DNA from 2 places in the Microbacterium murale genome. Region 1 is predicted to be linked to the other one. Evidence: riboswitches for the same ligand, from Rfam matches in the RefSeq annotation. Region 1 holds a riboswitch; the other holds the start of a gene.

What was found. A riboswitch is a leader RNA that binds a small molecule or an ion and turns the genes downstream of it on or off. The one in region 1 is predicted to bind FMN.
Region 2: linked by a shared signal. The riboswitch ahead of ribD (bifunctional diaminohydroxyphosphoribosylaminopyrimidine deaminase/5-amino-6-(5-phosphoribosylamino)uracil reductase RibD) and the one ahead of pnuC (nicotinamide riboside transporter PnuC) in region 1 are both predicted to bind FMN.

Annotation. Positions count from the first base shown of each region.
Region 1 covers NZ_JAUSXK010000001.1:1,584,552-1,595,121, reverse strand. Annotated here, with positions in the region: gene QFZ46_RS07830 (J domain-containing protein) at 1-483, opposite strand, end outside; gene pnuC (nicotinamide riboside transporter PnuC) at 483-1,199, opposite strand; FMN riboswitch at 1,274-1,402, opposite strand; gene QFZ46_RS07820 (HAD-IA family hydrolase) at 1,420-2,184, opposite strand; gene QFZ46_RS07815 (HNH endonuclease signature motif containing protein) at 2,206-3,840, opposite strand; gene QFZ46_RS07810 (protein-L-isoaspartate O-methyltransferase family protein) at 3,990-4,589, shown strand; gene QFZ46_RS07805 (HpcH/HpaI aldolase/citrate lyase family protein) at 4,586-5,431, opposite strand; gene QFZ46_RS07800 (CaiB/BaiF CoA transferase family protein) at 5,428-6,615, opposite strand; gene QFZ46_RS07795 (SUMF1/EgtB/PvdO family nonheme iron enzyme) at 6,612-8,540, opposite strand; gene QFZ46_RS07790 (ribokinase) at 8,537-9,469, opposite strand; gene QFZ46_RS07785 (ADP-ribosylglycohydrolase family protein) at 9,466-10,570, opposite strand, start outside.
Region 2 covers NZ_JAUSXK010000001.1:3,111,074-3,121,643, reverse strand. Annotated here, with positions in the region: partial or broken gene mfd (transcription-repair coupling factor) at 1-673, opposite strand, end outside; gene QFZ46_RS15035 (GNAT family N-acetyltransferase) at 749-1,315, shown strand; gene QFZ46_RS15030 (Fpg/Nei family DNA glycosylase) at 1,432-2,295, shown strand; FMN riboswitch at 2,350-2,494, shown strand; gene ribD (bifunctional diaminohydroxyphosphoribosylaminopyrimidine deaminase/5-amino-6-(5-phosphoribosylamino)uracil reductase RibD) at 2,547-3,605, shown strand; gene QFZ46_RS15020 (riboflavin synthase) at 3,605-4,234, shown strand; gene ribA (GTP cyclohydrolase II) at 4,231-5,505, shown strand; gene ribH (6,7-dimethyl-8-ribityllumazine synthase) at 5,502-5,978, shown strand; gene QFZ46_RS15005 (Fe-S protein) at 6,027-6,386, shown strand; gene QFZ46_RS15000 (LacI family DNA-binding transcriptional regulator) at 6,395-7,384, opposite strand; gene QFZ46_RS14995 (carbohydrate ABC transporter permease) at 7,540-8,457, shown strand; gene QFZ46_RS14990 (carbohydrate ABC transporter permease) at 8,504-9,349, shown strand; gene QFZ46_RS14985 (ABC transporter substrate-binding protein) at 9,407-10,570, shown strand, end outside.

The DNA of each region.
Region 1 (10,570 bases):
CATGCCGAGGTCGGAGACGGTGCGCGCCGTCTCCTCTTCGGCGAGGGCGTCGGCGAGCATGCGGCGCAGCTCGTGGGGTGCTGATCGCACCAGCGCGGGGTCATAGGGATCGGGGACCTCGACCCCGTGGCCTGCCCACTCACGGATCAGCGACAGATAGCGCTCGCGACGCCACCCTCCGGGGTGCCCGTAGGAGCGCGCTTTCGGGCGGGTGTCGGTGCGCGCGGGCGGCGCCTGCCATCCGTTCCAGCTCACGTCCTCGTCTGAGAAACCGTGGCCCCTGTCGTAGGTGGCGCGTGCTTCGGCTGTGCCGATGAGTTCCCATGCCCGTTGCACCTGGATGAATGCAGCGGCGTCGCCGCCGGCATCCGGATGCGTCTGACGCAGCCTCAGCCGGAACGCGCGCCGCAGCTCGTCCTCAGTGGCGGTGGGGTCGACGCCGAGCACCTCGTAGGCCGAGGCGGAGAGCGGGCTGTCGAACATCACTCTCCATTCTCGTCGGTCTTCACCACCCGTGGATCCGGCATGATGGTGTCGATCTTCGGTTTCGCGTTCGCGTGCGCGCGCCACCAGACGACGAAGCCGACGGCGGTGAAGATGCCGTAGAAGACGTACATGAAGCCGGTGGCGTAGTAGCCGGAACTGAACAGCAGCGGCACTCCGACGACATCGACGGCGATCCAGATGAGCCAGAACTCGGTCCAGCCCTTCGCCATGCCGTACGTCGCCAGCAGCGAGCCGACGAAGGTCCAGGCATCCGCCCAGACCGGTTCCCAGGATCCGAGCAGGCGGAACAGGGGAGTCAGGGCGATCGTGCCGATGATGAGGGCGAGTACGAGGCCGACGCGCGCGCTGTTCGGTGCCCAGCGCGGGGTCAGCTGTCCGCCGTCTGCCTTCGCCTGGCGCCAGCGGATCCAGCCGTAGATCGCGACGGCGATGAACATGATCTGACGCCCCGCCTGACCGAGCAGGTTCGGGAGTGAATGGTCGGGGTTGAGGATGGATCCGAGGAACACCGTCAGCAGGAGCAGGTTGCCGATGATTCCGACCGGCCACGCCCAGATCTTGCGGCGCATGCCACCGAGGGCGCTCGCCAGGCCGAACACGTTGCCCACGACTTCGCGGATGAGCAGACTCTGCCCGCCGGGCAGCACCCATTGCGAGTTGAAGGCGTCGACCAGCCAGCGCAGGGTGTCCATCGTTCTCCATTCGGCATTGATGCTGCCGAGGAGGATGCGGTGCGCCACCGTGCGCGCTGTCGCGCACGGCTCACGCTGTGCTTCTCCCATCCAGACTGTGACTGTCGGTACCGGAATTCCACCGGTTCAACCGAAGCTCCGAAGAGCTGCGGGTCGCGGACTATGACCGCCGGTTCGGAATTTCACCGACCCCGGAGCACGTGTGTGTTCATGGGGAACATTACCGGAGGCCGGCGACGAGCTCGTCCAGTCCGGCGACGGCCGCATCGAAGTGATCGGATGCTGTGGGTGGGTCACCTACCGGCCGGTCGACGTAGCAGGTGCGCATGCCGGCATCCTGCGCGGCGCGCAGATCACATGCGTGTGCGGCGACCATGAGGATCCTCTCGGGTGGGCGGTCGGCGACCTGCACAGCGCGCTGATAGAGCGCCGGTGCTGGTTTGTAGGCGGCGACGTCGTGGGCGGTGACGGCGTGGTGCCAACGCAGGCCGGTACGCGCGGCGAGGTGGAGGAGCGTCGTCGGCGCGGCGTTGGATAGTGCGAGCACCGGCCGTAGTGCGGCGATGCGCTCGAGTCCGGCGACGGAATCCGGCCACGCTGGGAGGCACCTGCTCGCGGTCGCAAGGTGCGCAACGGCCTCGGAGGGTGCGCCCGCTGCGTGCGTCGCCGCTGGGTTTGCCGAGGTGCCGGATGTTGTCGCAACGCCAGATGCCGCAGGAAGACCCAGCGCTGCTGCGTCGTCGAGAACATGGTGAGCAGCTTCTGCATCGAGTACTTCGGAGTCGACGTACGCGCGGCGTCCTTCGGCGATCTCGGCCTGCTGATCGGCGACGAAGCCCTGCCAACTCTCTGCCAGAGCCTGCGCGTGCCGGGCGTCGGCGTCGGGAATCGCCTCGTGAATCGCTGTTCGCAACCCCGTCGGCTCATCGACGAGAGTCCCCAGCACGTCGAACACGACGACATCGATATCAGTCGGCTGCAGCATGACAGGACCAACAGTCGGCGATCACCAGGTGTTCCATGCGGGTTCTCGTTCGCGTTCTCGTTCGTGGTTGAGGGCGTTGTCGACGACGGTGTAGTCGAGGTGTGGGGATCGCCATTTGGCGTAGGGGTCCCACCAACCAGGGCCGCGGATTTCAGGGAGTCCGTCACGCATTCGGATCCTCCAGATGCCGTCGTCGAGGGTGCGGTGGTGGTGCCAGCACAGGGGCACGCCGTTGCTGGTGTGGGTGGGGCCGCCGTGGGCGTGTTCTTGGACGTGGTGGATCTCGCACCATTCGGCGGGGATGTGGCAGCCGGGGATGAGGCATTCGCGGTCGCGGAGCACGATCGCCCGTCGTTGGGTCGCGTTGAACAGGCGTGCGCTGGTGCTGATTCCGACGATCGCACCCTTGTCATCGAACAGGACACGTTGGATCCCGCCCGCGCACCCGGCGTGGTCGGCGGAGCCGAGCGGGACGTCGTATCCGGCGCCTTCGACTTTGGCCCGTCCGGTGCGGTGGGCGAAGTCTTCTGCGGTGATGGAGACGACCAGCGTCGGTGCAGCCCCACCGAGGGTGGGCATGCCTCCGGATGCGGCGGCGACCATCAGTACGGTCGCGAACGCGTCGTGGCGTTTCTGGGCGTGCGTGCGCAGATCCGCCCCGCCTGCGGGCGGGGCTTTCGCTTTGTGGGGTTCGAGCCCGTCCGCACGATCCGAATGCTCCCTCGCCCCGTACTCGGTGCTGCTGCTGGAGGCGTACTTCGCATCCAAGTCCGCGTCACTGAGACCCTCACCGTCGCCGCGGTCCCCGTCACCGTCGTCGTCGGACGGCCGGAACCGCACCGTGCCGCTCCCGGCACTTGCTTTGTCTTCGGCTTTCGGGTTCATCAGGCTATCGATGAGTTTCTGCAACTGTGCCGCGACTTCCGGCAGCAGCTCTCCCCGCACCGGCACGGACCCGTCGCGGAGTTTCCCGATCGTGAAATGCCGGCGGCGCTTCCCGGCCCGATCCGATGGCTCGGCGCCATCCGGATCCAACCGGGCCACGATATGCGCGACCAGGGCGGCGAGTTCATCCGTCGTCGGCAACGGCCCACGCTCACCGTCTCCCGGATCCGTGCCGTCCAACGGCAGCCCTGACGCGAAGCGTGCCAGCACCGCATCCGCCGCCAGGCGATCTGCAACCCCGATCCGGGTCGCTTTCTGCAACGGGACCGTGCACGCCGAGAACCCGCCCACAGACAAGAATCCGTCCGCCAGAGCCGCAGTCAACTCAGGGAACTTCCCCGGCAACAACGCCCCCGAGGTGATGTCCTGCTCCCGACGCACCGCCCCGGCCGCGGTCACATAGCGGCGTGCGGCAGGCCCATCAACGAGCAGCGTGCGTCGCAGCACTTCTGCCGCATCACGGCATCCCGCCCTGGTCGAGAAACGTGCATCACGCTCCACGTGATCCCGCTCCACGACCTGGTCTGTCACCGCGACGATCGCACCATCCAGGCGTCGCTGCACACGCCCCAACACCTGCATCACATCCAACAGTTCGGTGTCGTTCGCGAAGCGTACCCCGCCATCTGCACCGCCACCCGCACCGGAGGAACCCATCGCATCGGCCAACAACCGATCGATGCTCTCCAACTCCTCCACCAGTGATGCCATACCCCCATTCAACCCAGGGCCACCGACATTTAAACCCCAGATCAGACCACATTCACGACCCGTGGATAACCACCCCAGACCCCCGACCTGTGGAGGAACAGTGGCGGCGCAACCTGGCACCGCAAGGTCCTCCGGCGTACCGTCGAATCATGTCTGCGATCAGAGTGGACCCCGGCACAGAGACCCGTGTACGCGCGGCGATGTCGTCCACGCCGCGGGCAGATTTCCTGCCCGAAGAGTTGCGTCACTTGGCAGACGCCGACCACCCGGTGATGATCGGCTGGGACTCGACGAACTCGCAGCCGTCGACGGTGGCGAGGATGCTGGCGCTGCTCGACGTGCAACCCGGCGATCGCGTGCTCGATGTCGGAAGCGGCTCGGGATGGACGACCGCCATACTGAGCACGATGGTCGGCCCGGAGGGCACGGTCATCGGCGTCGAGCTGGTTCCGCAGCTCGTGAGCTACGGGCGCGAGCGCCTCGCAGAGACAGGGGCTCGCGCTGACATCAGGGAAGCCATCCCCGGCGTGCTGGGTCTTCCCGAGGAGGCACCGTTCGACCGCATCCTGGTATCCGCGCAGGCGACGACCGTTCCGGTGCGCCTTGAGGCGCAACTCGCCGAGGGCGGCCGACTCGTCGTGCCGGTCGCGGGTGTGATGACGGTCGTTGACATTCGCGGTGGCATCCCGCACAGGAGAGCGGATGCCGGGCGCTACAGCTTCGTGCCCTTAGAGGAGAGCGAGCTCTAGCGCCGCGTGCTGGCAAGCACCCGCTCGGCAGCACGCACCATTGCGATGTCGATGAAGGTTCCGTCTTCGAGAACGAAGGCGCCGGTGCCGTCCGCCGCGGCAGAGCGCACGCGGTCGACGATGCTCTGCGCACGGGCGATCTCCGTGGCATCCGGTGTGAAGACTCGGCGAATGACGTCAAGCTGACGCGGATGCACGGCGGTGCGGCCGGCGAAGCCGAGAGCGCGGCCGGCGCGGCAGCTCGCCTCAAGGCCATCGAGATCGGCGACACCGGCGAACACCGCCATCAGAGGAGCGGGCAGCCCCGCCGCGGCTGCGGCATTGACGATGCGACTGCGCGACCAGGCCAGTCCCGCCTCGCCCTCCGGTCCTGCGGGAACGCCGAGCTCGGCCCGTAGATCTGCTTCACCCGTCGCTATCGAGGAGACACCAGAGCAGGCGATCTCGAACGCGCGCTCGATCGAGAGCGCCGACTCGAGGAGCGCGTGCACCTCGCGGCCGGGCAACGCGGCACGGAGTGCGTCGACATCCTCGGAAGATTGCGTCTTCGGCAGGCGCACCCCGAATGCGACCGGCAGCGCGTCCACCGCCGCGAGATCGGCGTCGTGCGAACGTGATCCGATGCCGTTGACCCGCACCTGCACCGCGGGCGCATTCGCACCGCAGGCCTCCCACACCGCCGCGAAGTCGGTGAGCGCCGCGCGGGCATCCGCCTTGTGCGATGCCGCGACGGCATCCTCGAGGTCGACGATCACGACATCCGCCCCCGCGTTCAGCGCCTTCTCGAAACGTTCGGGCCGATCGGCTGGTGCGTACAGCGCGACGATGATCGATCGCGTCATCCGATGCTTCCTTCCTCGCGCAGTGCCGTGAGCTCGTCGTCGGAGTATCCCAGCTCCACCAGCACGGCATCCGTGTCCGCACCGTGGGCACGACCGGTGAACCCGATCGTCGCGTCATCCTGCGAGAGCCGGAACAGCGGGCCCTGCATCGCGATCTCGCCGAGATCGGCATCGTGGATGCGGTGGATGGTGCCGAGCGCGTTGAACTGCGGATCGGCGACGATGTCGGACGGATCGTAGATCGGTGCGACCGCAGCATCGGCCGCCTCGAACGCGGCGACGACCTCGTCACGGGAGCGCTGGGCGATCCATGAGCCGACAGCATCATCGAGGAGGTCGGCGTGCTCTGCGCGGGCAGCCCCGGTCGCGAACCACGGTTCATCGGCCAGTTCGGGTCGACCGACTAGCGTGACGACGCGTTCGGCGATGGACTGCGCGCTCGTCGACACCGCGACCCAGGAGCCGTCGGCCGTGCGGTAAGCGTTGCGGGGCGCGTTGTTCACGGAGCGGTTTCCGGTTCGCGGCTGCACGGTGCCCAGCTGATCCCATCGGGTGATCTGGGGGCCGAGCATCGCGAGGATCGGTTCGATGATGGCGACGTCGACCTCCTGCCCCTTGCCGTCCCGGTCACGAGCATGCAGAGCGACCATGATCGCATAGGCCGTCGCGAGCGATGCGATCCCGTCTGCGAGACCGAACGGGGGGAGTGTCGGTGGACCGTCCGGCTCACCGGTGGAGGAGGCGAACCCGCTCATCGCCTCCGCAAGCGTGCCGAATCCCGGCCGGCGCCGGTACGGCCCGATCTGTCCGAACCCGGTCACGCGAGCGAGCACCAGCCCTGGATTCTCCACGGAGAGCGCGGCGTAGTCGAGGCCCCAGCGTTCGAGCGTGCCTGGTCGGAAGTTCTCGATCACGACGTCGGCGGTTCGGGCGAGACGCAGGAACGCATCGCGCCCGCCGTCGGTGTGCAGATCGATCGCCACGGTGCGCTTGTTGCGACCGAGCGTCTTCCACCAGAGGTTCTGCCCATCCTTGCTCGGTCCGTGACCGCGCGCCGGGTCGGGCCGATTCGGATGCTCGACCTTGATCACGTCCGCGCCCATGTCACCCAGATGCATCGCAGCCATCGGACCGGCGAACAGGGTCGAGGCGTCCACGACCCGAAGGCCCTCGAGTGCGCTCACGGCCTGTCCTCGATGCAGATGCGGAAGCCGATCGACGGCGACGCATCCTGTCCGAGACCGGGCAACAGCAGCTTGGCGCTGAACTCCGGTGGCTTCACACCACCGTCGAAGTACCAGTCCGAGCCCTCGCTGCGGTGGGCGCTGCCACCCTTGAGCATGACGAAACGGGTGCGGCCGTCCGAATGCTCCGACTCGGTCCAGTTCCAGACCTCGGGGGAGCGTCGGATGAAGCCCGTCCGGGTCGCCGCGAGCTGCCACTCGTCTTCGGTGGGGAGTCGTCCCCCGGCCCAGGCAGCGTACTCGCGGGCACGGGCGAACGTGACATTCGTCACCGGGCGGTCTGGGTCACGGCCATCCGCGACTTCTCCGATCGCCTCGAGGAATCGGGCGTACTCGGCTTCGCTCACTTCGGCAGCAGCGATCTGCACCGGCTGCGCGACGACCACCGTCCGGTCGAGGGTGCGCTGATCGTGCAGTCGTGGCGGGAGCGGCTTCCACTCGTCGACGTAGGGTGCGCCGTCGTACATGCCGGTCTCCCTCATCCGGAATCGCACGGTGAGCGTGTACTCGCCGGCGGGTACCGCGACGGAGCGGAATGAGGTCGGCTCGACCGGGCCTTCCCATCGGGGTGCGACCACCCGGCGTGAGATGCGGTGCCCGAACGAGGCATCGCGGTGGACGGTCTCTCCGACGAGCGCGGCCTGCACAGCGTCGAGCTCGTCCGGGACGACGGTTCCGTGGTCGACCCTCACCGCGGCGGCGATGCCACCCGCCGGGACGGTGATCGCCTCGGCGGTGTCGCCCGCGTGCAGCGCCGACCATCCGGTGCCGACAGGACGGTATACGGCATCGTCCTCTGATGTGTTGGCGAGGAGCAGCAGGGTCACGCCGTCGAGCTCGAAGGCGGACCCGGCGACCGCGCCGTCGAGCACGGTGAGCGGCGTCCACTCTCCGTCGACGAGCCAGCGGTGGAAACCGCGCTGAACGGGGAGCATACGGCGCAGCGTCGCGGCATCCCGATCGTTCCAGCCGACCCACGCGCCGAAGACGACCTCCCACACCATGACGCCGACGCCGTTGAGCCAGGCTGAGCGGAGTTCGGCGGCGTGATCGCGATGCCAGCGGCGGATGTGGTGCTGCATGTGGCGGCGTTCGAACCACCGGGCGCGAAGCACACCGGGGGTGTCGGAGTCGGCGAACCACTGCGCCCAGGAGAGTGTGTGGTCGGCGATCCGTTCGGTCGCGAGTTTCGATTCTCCCTCGAGACCGATCCCTGGCCGTGCCTCGTCGAGCGCGGCGACGAGTTCGGGATCGGCCTTCTTGAGAGTGTCGAGGAAGACGCCGTCCGCGCCGAGGCGCCGCACGGTCGCGGCGAGCTGACTGGAGTCATCGCCCGCGCGGCGGGTACCGGTGTCCCAGGGGTTGTAGTCGAGGAACACTGCGACGCCGGCCGCGCGCAGTTCCGCGGCGACGTCGGCGAGCCCTGGCACGTCGTAGAAGTCCCATTGATTCCGGTCGTCGATGCCGATCACAGGATAGGCGTGCCACAGCACGACGCCGTCGAGACCGCCGAAGCGTTCTCGGGCATCGGCGAGAAAACGCTCGGGGGTGAACCGCTGCGCCTCGAAGTCGAAGAACAGTTCGTCCCACAGCCACGTCTGCGCCACGGTGAAGCATCTGCTGGCCCATGCCGATGCCGGATCGTCGTATCGGGTCGGTTCACCATGGCGCTGTCTCGCGCCTTCTCGCCAGGCGGTGAGCTGCGTCCGCCACCGTTCGAGGTCGGCAGGATCGGACGGTGCCGCGAAGATCTTGGCGTCGTCGAGTGCGGTCGCGGCGTCGCCAGTGGTGAGGTCGATGTCGAGCGGCACCGGCGTGGGCAGATCCAGTTCGCGCGGGTGCAGGGGATCGAAACCGGCGCTCATGCGTGGGTCCTTTCAATCAGCGCGGCGACCTCCGCCGCGAACGGCACCGCATCCTGCGCGCCGGTGCGGGTCACGGCGATCGCGGCCGCTGCTGCTCCCGCGCGTGCGGCATCCGCGAGCAACGCGGCGTCGACGCTCTCCGGCGCACGACCGGATGCTGCGAGCGTGGCGGCGAACATGCCGCAGAAGGTGTCCCCGGCCCCCGTTGTGTCGACCGCGTCGGCGGCGAATGCGGGAACGTTCACCCGCTCCGCACCGCAGACGATCATCGACCCCTGTCTGCCGAGCGTCACGACGAGCGCGCGCACGCGAGGTGCGAGTGCGGCGACGGCCGTTTCCAGATCGTCCACGCCTGCGACGTCGAGCGCCTCATGCTCGTTGACGATGAGTACATCGACGGAGGGGAGAAGTGCGGAACCGGCCGTCACGAACGGCGCCGACGGCGCGGCATTGAGTAGATGCCAGGCGTGCTCGCCGCGGACGGCAGCGGCTTCCCGCACCAGAGCGATCGGAATCTCCAGCTGTGTGAGCACGACCTGCGCCGTCGCCACGACCGAACGCTGCGCCGGCGTCAGAGCGCTGGCCACCGCATTCGCGCCAGGCACGACGACGATGGTGTTCTCCGCGGTGTCATCGACCGAGATGAGTGCCATGCCGCTGGGGCCATCGACCTGCGAAAGTCCGGAGACGTCGATGCCGTCGGCGACGAGCGCACCGCGAAGAGTCTCCCCGTCCGGGTCCGTGCCCACGGCCCCGACGAAGGCGACGACCGATCCTCCTGCACGACGGGCGGCGACAGCCTGGTTGGCGCCCTTCCCTCCGCCCGTGCGTACCAGCGATGACGCGAGCACCGTCTCGCCGGGGGCAGGAATGCGGTCGACGCGGGCGACGACATCCTGGTTGATGCTGCCGACGATGACGACGCTCATGACGTTCCGCCGGAGAGGTGAAGCGTGCGCTCGGCGAGTTCACGGATGGAGCGCTCCGCCCCACCGGGCATAGAGGTCGCGATGCGATCCTTCAGCGGCGCTGTCCATGCCTCGCCGATCCCGTCAGCGCCCACGAGTCCGCCGACGACCGATCCGACGGTCGCCCCGACCGAGTCGGTGTCCCAGCCGCCGGCGACGGCGAGTGCGATGGCAGCGCCGAAGTCGTCGCCGTACGCTTGAAGGGCGCATGCCGTGAGGGCCGCGTTGTTGAGCGTGTGCACCCAGTGCATCCCCTCGAAGGCTGCATGCAGAGTGTCGAGCGCCGAGTCGACTGTCAGTGCGCCGGAGGCGAGCGTACGCCCGGTCTCGCGCCCGAGGCGCACGGCGGCAGCAAGACGCGAAGCCGGCGGAACGACAGTGTCGGCAGCATCCAGAACCTCATCGGCAGACCCGGCGACCAGCGACGCGGAGCACAGCACGGCGGCCCACATCTCGCCGTATATGCCGTTGCGGGTATGGCTCAGTCGTGCATCGGTCCATGCCGATGCGGCAGCAGCGCGCACATCACCGGGGTGCGCCCAGCCATGCACGTCGGCGCGGATGAGAGCGCCGATCCATTCGCGGAACGGATTGTGATGTTTCGCCGTGTCCGGCACGGTACGGGCGTCGAGGATGTTCCGGTACGCCGCACGCTCGGCGGTGAAGACTCGGCCAGCAGGAAGTGCTCCCAGCCAGGCTTCTGCGACGTGCTCGGTCGTCAGGCTCGCGCCATGCGCTTCCAGCAGATCGAGCGCGAGGATCGGGAAGTTGAGGTCATCGTCCTCTGGCATCCCGTCGATGTTCTCCAGGAGCGAAGTGGGCGCAGAGCGACGGTTCCATGGCCACCGCTGTGCGACCTCTTGGGGGAGCCCGAGAGCCGTGAAATACGTCTGGATGGGCCAGTTGCCTGTGGCACGCGCGATCTGCTCGATGCCCTCGCGCGGGATCTTCTCCACCGGCTTCCCGAGCAGGCAGCCGGCGGACCGGCCGAGCCATGCCCCGTGCACGCGCTCGAACGCCACAGGCGCCACGGATGCCGGACCCGGCGAGGCCTCGTCTGGG
Region 2 (10,570 bases), 1.5 Mb from region 1:
CGTCGCCCGGAAGGGAGCGCTGGTCGGCCACGGAGAACGCACGGATCTGGTCGATCTCATCGCCGAAGAACTCGACGCGATACGGATGCTCGGACGTCGGCGGGAAGACATCGAGGATGCCGCCGCGCACTGCGAACTCACCGCGGCGCGAGACCATGTCGACACGCGAGTACGCGCGCTCGACGAGCTGCTCGACCGCACCGTCGAGTTCGAGTCCTCGGCCGCCGAGCACGAGCGCGAGTGGGGCGGTGTCGCCCAGGTTCGCGGCGATCGGCTGCAGCGCCGCACGCACGGAGGCGACGATGATGAGCGGTCGCTCGCCGGCCCAGGTGGTGATGCGACGGAGTGTCTCGAGGCGCCGCCCGACCGTGTCAGGACTCGGGCTCAGACGCTCATGCGGCAGTGTCTCCCATGCGGGAAACGTCAGGATCTCGGCATTCGGCGCATAAGAGCCGAGTGCCCCTGCAAGCGATTCCGCGCGGCGCCCGGTGGGCGCGATGACGAGAAGGGACGCCGGATGGCCGGAGCTCGCACGCTTGTCGAGCAATCCAGCGATCGTCGGGGCATCGAGGCCGTCGACAAGGCCGAGATCGGCATCGGTCTGCGCCCAGGTGAGGGCGTCGTGGTAAAGAGTCGCCTCTTCCAAGGCGCGCAGAATCCCCGGAACAGTCACCTGATGAGCTTAGTCCGGCCCACCGACACTGAGGGTTGTTCTTCACAGGCGTGGGCTCGGCCATAGGATCTCGGAATGGAACGCGTCATCCTTCGTACCGACCGCCTTGTTCTCCGTGCCCCGACGGCGGCGGATCTCGATGCGATCACGGCCGCGTGCCAGGATCCGGAGATCCCGCGCTGGACGACGGTCCCCAGCCCGTACACGCGGGAGGACGGCGAAGACTTCGTGAGGCGGGTCGCCGAGTGGTGGGAATCCGGCGAAGAGACCGTGTGGGGCGTTTTCCAGGATGACGTTCTCATCGGAATGATCGGCCTGCATCAGATCGCGCCGCACGCCACCGGTGGATCGGCTGAGATCGGCTTCTGGGCGACGAGTGGCGCGCGTGGGCAGGGCTTCATGGTCGAGGCCGCTCGCGCGGTGATCGACTGGGGGTTCGCCGATCTCGATCTCGCACGCATCGCCTGGCGCGCTGTTGCGGGGAACATTCCTTCCGCCCGCACCGCGCGTGCGCTCGGATTCCGATACGAGGGCCTGCAGCGGCAAGCCCTCACCAGCCCCCGCGGCCGCGACGACGGCTGGTTCGCCGGGCTCCTGCCCACCGACGATCGCGTCCCTGTCGAGTGGTCCGTTCTGGAGTGAGGCGGCTCGAGAAGGTGTCTGCAGCACGAGACGGGCGCTACTGAACCAAGTCTCGTGCTGCAGATCGATTCTCGCAGGCACCACCGCGTGTCGGATGCGGGTGGCAGGATGGGCACATGCCGGAGATGCCTGAGGTGCAGGGGCTGGTCGCGTTCCTCGGCGAGCGCGCTGTCGGGCGCTCGATCACGCGCACGAACGTCGGCGCGATCGCCGCGCTGAAGACCTACGATCCGCCTGAGACCGCCCTGCACGGGGCAGAGATCACGGCGTCCACGCGCCGAGGCAAATTCATTCTGCTCTCCTGCGGCGATGACCTGCACTTGGTGTTCCACCTCGCGAAGGCGGGCTGGCTGCGCTGGTACGAGATGCTGCCGACGACGCTCATCAAGCCGGGCAAGTCACCTATCGCTCTGCGCGTCGCGCTCAACGACGACAGCGGATTCGATCTCACGGAGGCCGGCACGAAGAAATCGCTCGCGGTCTACGTGGTGCGTGATCCGAACGATGTGCCCGGCATCGCACGGCTCGGCCCCGATCCGCTGGAGAAGTCGTTCGACCGCTCCGCGTTCTCCGCGTTGCTGGAGGGCCGCCGCACGCAGATCAAAGGGCTGCTGCGGGATCAGTCGGTCATCGCAGGCATCGGCAACGCGTACTCGGACGAGATCCTGCACGCAGCACGCATGTCTCCGTATGCGATCGCAGCGACGCTCAGCGACGACGAGGTCGATCGGTTGTTCGACGCGATGAGGACGACGCTGACGGATGCGGTGACCGAAGCGTCGGGCAAACCACCTGCCGATCTGAAGGATGCCAAGCGCGGTGGAATGCAGGTGCACGCGCGCCGCGGCGAGGCCTGCCCTGTGTGCGGCGACACCGTACGCAGCGTGTTCTTCGCGGACAGGTCGCTCGAGTACTGCCCCACGTGCCAGACCGGCGGCAAACCGCTCGCCGACCGACGGCTGTCGCGACTGCTCAAGTAGTCGCGCAGGTCACGGAATGAAATGCTCGTGCGTGCGTTGACTACACTGAGCATCAACGTGCTCCGGGGTCGGTGTGAATCCGAACCGGCGGTGACAGTCCGCGAGCGTCGAGGGAAACCGAGATGCCGATCCGGTGGAATTCCGGTACCGACGGTGATGTGAGAGAGATCTCACTAGTCCGGAAGGGAGGCAGCACGATGCGCGAAAGCGCGCCGTCTGGCATCCCCGGAGCGAAAGCAGAAGGACGACGGATGGCAGTGCACGAGGCGGAACGCCGCGCGATGGCGCGTGCGCTCGAACTCGCAGCGCACGGACCGCGAGGAATCAATCCGCAGGTCGGTGCCGTCATCCTCTCCCCCGCAGGCGAGATCATCGCCGAGGGCTGGCACCACGGGGCGGGCACACCGCACGCCGAAGTCGATGCCCTGTCGAAGCTCCACGACGGCGACGCACGCGGCGCGACCGCCGTCGTCACTCTGGAGCCCTGCAACCACACCGGTCGCACGGGCCCGTGCGCGGTCGCACTGATCGAGGCCGGGATCTCGCGCGTCATCTACGCCCTTGACGACCCGGGTGCCATGTCCGGTGGCGGCGCTCAGCGACTGCGCGGCGCCGGTGTCGAGGTCGAAGCCGGTGAACAGGCTGACGGCGCTCGAGCATTGATCGCCGATTGGCTGACCGCGCTGCGCCTGGGGCGCCCCCACATCACGGTGAAGTGGGCGCAGAGCCTGGATGGCCGCGCCGCCGCCGACGACGGCACGAGCCAGTGGATCACCGGACCCGCTGCGCGCGCCGATGTGCACCGTCGCCGTGCCGAGGCGGACGCGATCCTCGTGGGCACCGGTACCGTGCTCGCAGACGACCCCGCGCTCACCGCACGTGACGGCGACATGCTCTACGAGCATCAGCCGATCCCCGTGGTGATCGGCTCGCGTGCGACGCCGGCGGATGCCGCGGTGCGCCGCCACCCGCACGAGGCGCTGTTCTACGACACCGACGACCTGCATTCGGTGGTCGCGGATCTGCACGAGCGCGGCATCCAGAACGCCTTCATCGAGGGCGGGCCCACGCTCGCCAGCGCGTTCATCACCGCCGGCCTCGCCGACCGCGTGCTCGCGTATGTGGCCCCCGTGCTGCTGGGCGGCGGCCGCCTCGCGCTCACCGATATCGGCGTGCCGACGATCGCTGCCGCACGTCGCCTCACGATCGAGGAATGGGTGCCGCTCGGCGCCGACATGCTGGCCATCGCCCGTTTCGAAGACGACGAGTCCGACGACGACGAATCCGACGACAACGAAGGAGTCCGCTGATGTTCACTGGGATCATCGAGGAGATCGGCGAGATCGCCGCCATCGCGCCCGCCGGCGACGGGTGGCGACTGACCGTCCGTGCGCCGAAGGCCGCGCTCGATGCGGTGCACGGCGAGTCGATCGCCGTCTCCGGCGTCTGCCTCACCGTTGTCGGGTCGACGGTAGATGCATTCGATGCCGATGTGATGAAGCAGACGCTCGATGTGTCGGCGCTGGCGACCGCATCCGTCGGCACCGCCGTCAACATCGAGAAGGCCATGCCGGTCGGCGCACGTCTGGGCGGGCACATCGTGCAGGGCCACGTCGACGGCACCGGCGAGGTCATCGACGTACGGCCCGGCGCCGAGTGGAGCGTGCTTCGCGTCTCACTGCCCGCGGATCTCGCTCCCCTGGTCGTGGACAAGGGCTCGATCGCGGTCGATGGGACGTCCCTCACCGTCAGTGCGGTCAGCGATGCCGCCGCCGAGTCCGCATGGTTCGAGATCTCGCTCATCCCTGAGACGCTCGTCGCCACCACGCTCGGATCCCGCACCATCGGCGATCGCGTCAATCTTGAAACCGACATCCTCGCCCGTCACGTCGAGCGCCTGCTCGCGTTCCGGGCTGTCTCGGAAGGAGGCTCACGATGAGCCTTGCCACCATCGAAGAAGCTCTCGAGTCGCTGCGAGCCGGCCGTCCGGTCATCGTGGCCGACGATGAGAACCGCGAGAACGAAGGCGATGTCATCCTCTCGGCCGAACTCGCCACCCCCGAGTGGGTCGCGTGGACGGTGCGCTGGTCCTCAGGCTTCATCTGCGCGCCGATGCCCGCTGATCTCGCCGACAGTCTGAACCTGCCGCCGATGGTCGAGGCGAATGAGGATGCTCGATCGACCGCGTACACGGTCAGCGTCGACGCGGCCGAGGGGGTCACGACGGGTATCAGCGCATCTGACCGCGCGCACACGCTCAACGTGCTCGCGAATCCTGCATCCACCTCGACGAGCGTGATCCGTCCTGGCCACGTGCTGCCGCTCCGGGCCGTCGACGGCGGCGTGCGTGAGCGCAGTGGACACACCGAGGCCGCTGTGGATCTGATGAAGCTGGCGGGCCTGCAGCCTGTCGGCGCGATCGCAGAGGTCGTCGCCGAGGACGGCAGCATGATGCGTCTGCCGGGACTCAAGGATCTCGGTGCCCGTGACGGTGTGCCCGTGATCACGATCGAGCAGCTCATCGCGCACCTCAACAAGATCGACCCGCAGGACGGACCGGTCGTTTCTTCACGCGCAGGCAAGCGTCGCGTGAGCCTGCGAGCGGATGCCACCGTGCCCACCGACCACGGCACGTTCCGCTTCCTCGCGTACAAGGATCGAGTGACCGGCACTGATCACATCGCGGTCGTCTCCGGCGAGCTCGAAGAGACCGCCCTGGTGCGCGTGCACTCCGAGTGCCTGACCGGTGAGGCGTTCGGATCACTCAAATGCGAATGCGGACCGCAGCTCGATGCTGCGCTCGACGCGATCGCGAAGGAGGGCGGCGTCGTCATCTACATGCGTGGTCACGAGGGTCGCGGTATCGGCCTCATCAACAAACTGCGCGCGTACAGCCTGCAGGAGGATGGCCTCGACACCGTCGACGCGAACCTCGCCCTCGGCCTTCCGGCAGACGCCCGTGAATACGCGGCGGCAGCCGGCATCCTCAGCGATCTCGGCATCTCGAAGGTGCGTCTGCTGACGAACAACACCGACAAGGTGAAGCAGCTGCGCGAGCTCGGACTCGACGTCGCGGAGCAGGTGCCGCTGATCGTCGGCGTCGGACCGAACAACCACCAGTACCTCGAGACCAAGCGCGACCGCATGGGCCACATCATCGGCGAAGCCGAACTGGCCGAGGCGCTCGCCCACGGAAAGGACAACGCATGAGCGGCGCAGGAGCCCCCGCACCCGGCGAACCGATCGACGCGACCGGATTGAACGTCGTCATCATCGCCGGCACCTGGCACGAAGTGATCACGAACGGCATGATCGCGGGTGCGGAGCGCGTGCTCAACGCCGCGCACGCGACTCATCGACTTGTACGCGTGCCTGGATCGTTCGAACTGGCGGTCGCGTCGCAGGCGGCGTTCGCCGGTGGTGCGGATGCTGTGGTCGCCCTTGGCGTCATCATCCGCGGTGGGACTCCGCACTTCGAGTACGTGGCGGCCGCGACGACCGACGGTCTCACCCGAGTTGCGCTGGACGCGGGCAAGCCGGTCGGCTTCGGCGTCCTGACCGTCGACGACGAGCAGCAAGGCCTGGATCGCGCCGGCATCGAGGGCTCGAAAGAAGACAAGGGCGCAGAGGCGGCGGATGCCGCGCTGCGGACGGCGCTTGTCATCCGGGACCTGCGGGGCTGAGGCTCACCTACCTAGCGGCGGGACGACGACGGAGCTACCGTAAGCCGCATGGAGACTCTGCGTCACGTCGTCTTACTCGTCCATCTCATCGGCTTCGCCGTGCTGTTCGGTTCCTGGGCTGTCCAGGCATTCGGCGGCCAGAAGCAGTTCGGCAAGATCATGGAGTACGGGCTGCTTATCGCCGGAGTCGCCGGACTCGCCCTCGCTGCGCCTTGGGGTCTGCCGGAAGGCGCCGAGCCGAACTACATGAAAATCGGCACCAAGCTCGTCATCCTGGTGGCGATCGGCGCCCTGGTCGGCTCCGGGTTGAGTCGGCAGAAGCGCGGAGCGTCGGTTGCGCCGGCGGTGTTCTGGCTCGTCGGCATCCTCACCGTTACGAACGCCGCAATCGCTCTGCTCTGGCGCTGACGCGCGACCTAGCGTGACGTGCGCGGCGGCGCCGTGCTCTCTCGGATGATGAGTTCGGTGCCGACCAGCGGCGTCTGCGTGCGCTCTCCGCTGCCGAGCTCGGCGAGCAGGGCGTCCACTGCGAGCGCACCGACCTTCTCCGGATGCTGCTGCACAGTCGTCAACGGCGGCCAAAGCTGTGCGGCATCCGGCAAGCCGTCGAAACCGACGACGCTGACGTCGCCCGGAATGTCCCGTCCGCTCTCACGGAACGCACGAACGACCCCGATCGCCATCTGGTCGTTCGCGGCGAAGACCGCCGTGACCTCGTCGATGTCTCGCAGCCGAGTGCCCGCCTCATACCCGGACGCGGCAGACCAGTCCCCCTGGATCGGCTCCGGCACCGCCCGCTCCCTCGATTCGAGCGTCTTCTGCCACGACTCGCGGCGACGTTCCGCTGAATACGACTTCGCCGGCCCTGCGACATGCCAGACCGTCTCGTGGCCCATGTCGAGCAGGTGCTCCGTCGCCAGCTTCGCGCCCTGCGCTTGATCCGTGTCGACGAACGGATGGCTCGTTCCCCGGTTCGAGTCGACGAAGACCACAGGCAGTCCGTGTGGCATCTCGACCTCGGCCTCGTCGAGCTGATGAGCCTCGATCACGATGATGATGCCGTCGACCGCGTGCTCCTCGATCCTTCGGAATGCGCCGGCAACGGTCTCGCGCGCACTCGATTCCACCGGGATGAGGGTCAACGCGTAGCCCATCTCGGCCGCCCTGACGGCGATCGCGTCGAGCGTGCGCTGGTTACCGTAGGAGCTGAACGAGAACATGATCACACCGATGGCGCGGAACCGCCCGGAACGTAGTGCTCTGGCCGCGCTGTTCGGCCGATATCCGAGGTGCTGCATCGCCTGCTCGACGCGCGTCCTTGTCGTGGCGCCGACGTATCCGCGTGCATTTACCACTCGGGAGACCGTCTGACCGGACACACCGGCCTCACGCGCGACGTCCTCCATGGACGGCTCTCTCCGCCGCTGCGGGACTGCCGGTGACTCAGAGGACACGATCATCGATCCATTCATGTGTTGACGTTGACACACTAGCAGTCGGTCGCATATGTTGACGTTGACACATTGCGCGGCATGCGCACAATCTAGAGAAGGTCTCGTCGATGACGACTGATTTCACTGCGACGCCCGGCCGCTCCGGCATCCGGCGCCGCGAGAAGCGCGACTGGAAGGGATGGGCCTTCGTCGGCCCGTTCATGGTCGTGTTCGCGCTTGTTTTCCTCACGCCTCTCGCCTACGCGATGTACCTGAGCTTCTTCCAGGAGAAGCTCATCGGCGGGACCGCGTTCGTCGGAGTGGACAACTATGTGCGCGCACTCACCGATCCGCAGTTCTGGGAGGCATTCGGGCGCGTCCTGATCTTCCTCCTGATCCAGGTGCCGATCATGCTCGTGCTTGCACTGGGCGCGGCGCTCGCACTGGACAGCGCACGTCTGCGCGGTGCCTCGTTCTTCCGCATCCTGATCTTCCTGCCTTATGCGGTTCCCGCCGTCGTCGCAGTGCTGATGTGGGGATACATCTACGGCGATCAGTTCGGGCTCACCGCGAACGTCAACGACTTCCTCGGATTCGAGGCGCTGACGCCGTTCGCCAAGGAGTGGATGCTGGTCTCGATCGGCAACATCGTCACCTGGGAGTTCGTCGGCTACAACATGCTGATCTTCTACTCGTCATTGAAGACGATCCCCACCGATATGTATGAGGCCGCATCGCTCGACGGTGCAGGCGCGTGGCGCACGATCTTCTCGATCAAGATCCCCTCCGTCCGCGGTGCACTCGTGATCGCCAGCATCTTCTCGATCATCGGCAGCTTCCAGCTCTTCAACGAACCCAACATCCTGCGCCCTCTCGCGCCGAACGTGATCACCACGTACTTCACCCCCAACATGTACGCGTACAACCTGTCGTTCGCCGGCCAGCAGTTCAACTACGCAGCAACGATCGCGATCATCATGGGCGTCATCACCGCCGTGATCGCCTATGTCGTGCAGCTGCGCGGCTCGAAGACGGAGGTGCGCTGAGATGGCGCTCGCATTCACCCGCCAGGCGACGAAGCGCCATGACCCGATGAACCCGCGCAGGTCGAACACGCTGCTGATCGTGATGATCGTCTACGCGCTGTACACACTGGTTCCGCTGGTCTGGCTGCTGTTCAGCTCCACCAAGACCCAGGCAGGACTGTTCTCCTCCTTCGGCCTGTGGTTCTCCGACGACTTCGCGTTCTTCGACAATCTCGTGGCGACGTTCTCGTACCGTGACGGCATCTTCCTGCGTTGGCTCGGCAACACGCTGCTCTACGTCGTGGTCGGGGCCGGTGGCGCGACGCTGCTCGCGACGATGGCCGGATACGGACTCGCGAAGTACCGCTTCCCCGGCCGACGCGCGGTCTTCGCCGTCGTCCTCGGAGCGGTGGCCGTGCCCGGCACCGCGCTCGCGGTGCCGACGTTCCTGCTGTTCAGCGAGTTGGGCCTGACGAACACACCGTGGGCGGTGATCATCCCCTCGCTCATCAGCCCCTTCGGCCTCTACCTGATCTGGGTGTTCGCATCCGAATCCGTGCCGACCGAGCTCTTGGAAGCGGCTCGCATCGACGGCGCGGGTGAGTTCCGCACGTTCTTCACGATCTCGATGCGCCTGCTCGCACCCGGCATCGTCACCGTCGCGCTCTTCACCGTCGTCGCGACGTGGAACAACTACTTCCTTCCCCTGATCATGCTCTCCGATCCTGCCTGGTACCCGCTGACCGTCGGGCTGAACCAGTGGAGCAACCAGGCCATCGGCGCCGGGTCACAGCCGATCTACAACCTCGTGATCATGGGCTCGCTGCTCACGATCATCCCGATCGTCATCGCGTTCCTGCTCCTGCAGCGGTTCTGGCAATCCGGTCTCACCGCCGGAAGCGTAAAGCAGTAGCACCAGCCGACGAGCACCACCCGAACACTCACAGCATCACCCGAAAGGAACACAGCAATGAAGCACATTCCCTCACCCGCGAAGCGCAGGGCACTCACGGCGCTCGCGGCCGGAACCGTGGCGGCCATCGCCCTTGCCGGCTGCAGCGCCGGAGCCGGCGACACAGGCGGCACCGGAGCCGGCGACGGCTCGTTCGACTCCGTCGAAGCTGCCCTCGAGACCGGCGGCGAGATCACGTACTGGTCGTGGACTCCGTCGGCCGAAGCGCAGGTCGCCGCGTTCGAGAAGGCTTATCCGAACGTGAAGGTCAACCTCGTCAACGCCGGCACGAACAACGAGGAGTACACCAAGCTCCAGAACGCCATCAAGGCGGGCTCCGGCGCTCCGGATGTCGTGCAGGTCGAGTACTACGCTTTCCCGCAGTTCGCGCTCACAGAGGCGTTCGTCGATCTCTCCCAGTACGGCTTCGCCGACTTCGAGGACGACTACACGGCATCCACCTGGAACTCCGTCACCGACGGCGACGCGATCTACGGGCTCCCTCAGGACTCGGGCCCCATGGCGCTGTTCTACAACAAGACCGTCTTCGATGCAGCCGGCGTGGCCGTGCCGACCACGTGGGACGAGTACTACGAGGCCGCCAAGACGATCCACGCCGCGAACCCGAACGCGTACATCACCAATGACACCGGCGATGCGGGCTTCGCAACGAGCATGATCTGGCAGGCCGGCGGACAGCCGTTCACGACGGACGGCACCGACGTCACGATCGACCTGCAGGATGCCGGGTCGAAGAAGTGGGCGGACAATTGGAACCGCCTCGTCGAGGAGGACCTGGTCGCCCCCTACGGCAGCTGGAGCGACGAGTGGTTCCGCGGTCTCGGCGACGGCAGCCTCGCCTCACTGGTCATCGGCGCCTGGATGCCGGGAAACCTGATCTCCGGCGCCCCCGACGGCTCAGGCGACTGGCGTGTCGCGCCGATGCCGACCTACGACGGCACCCCGGCGACCGCAGAGAACGGTGGCGGCGGCCAGGCAGTCACGACGCAGAGCGAGAATCCCGAGCTCGCAGCCGGATTCCTGTGGTGGCTGAACAACAGCGAGGAGAGCATCTCGACGTTCCTCGAGAGCGGCGGCTTCCCGTCGACCACCGCCGAGCTGTCCAGCGAGGAGTTCCTCAGCGACGCGCCGGAGTACTTCGGCGGGCAGAAGATCAACGAG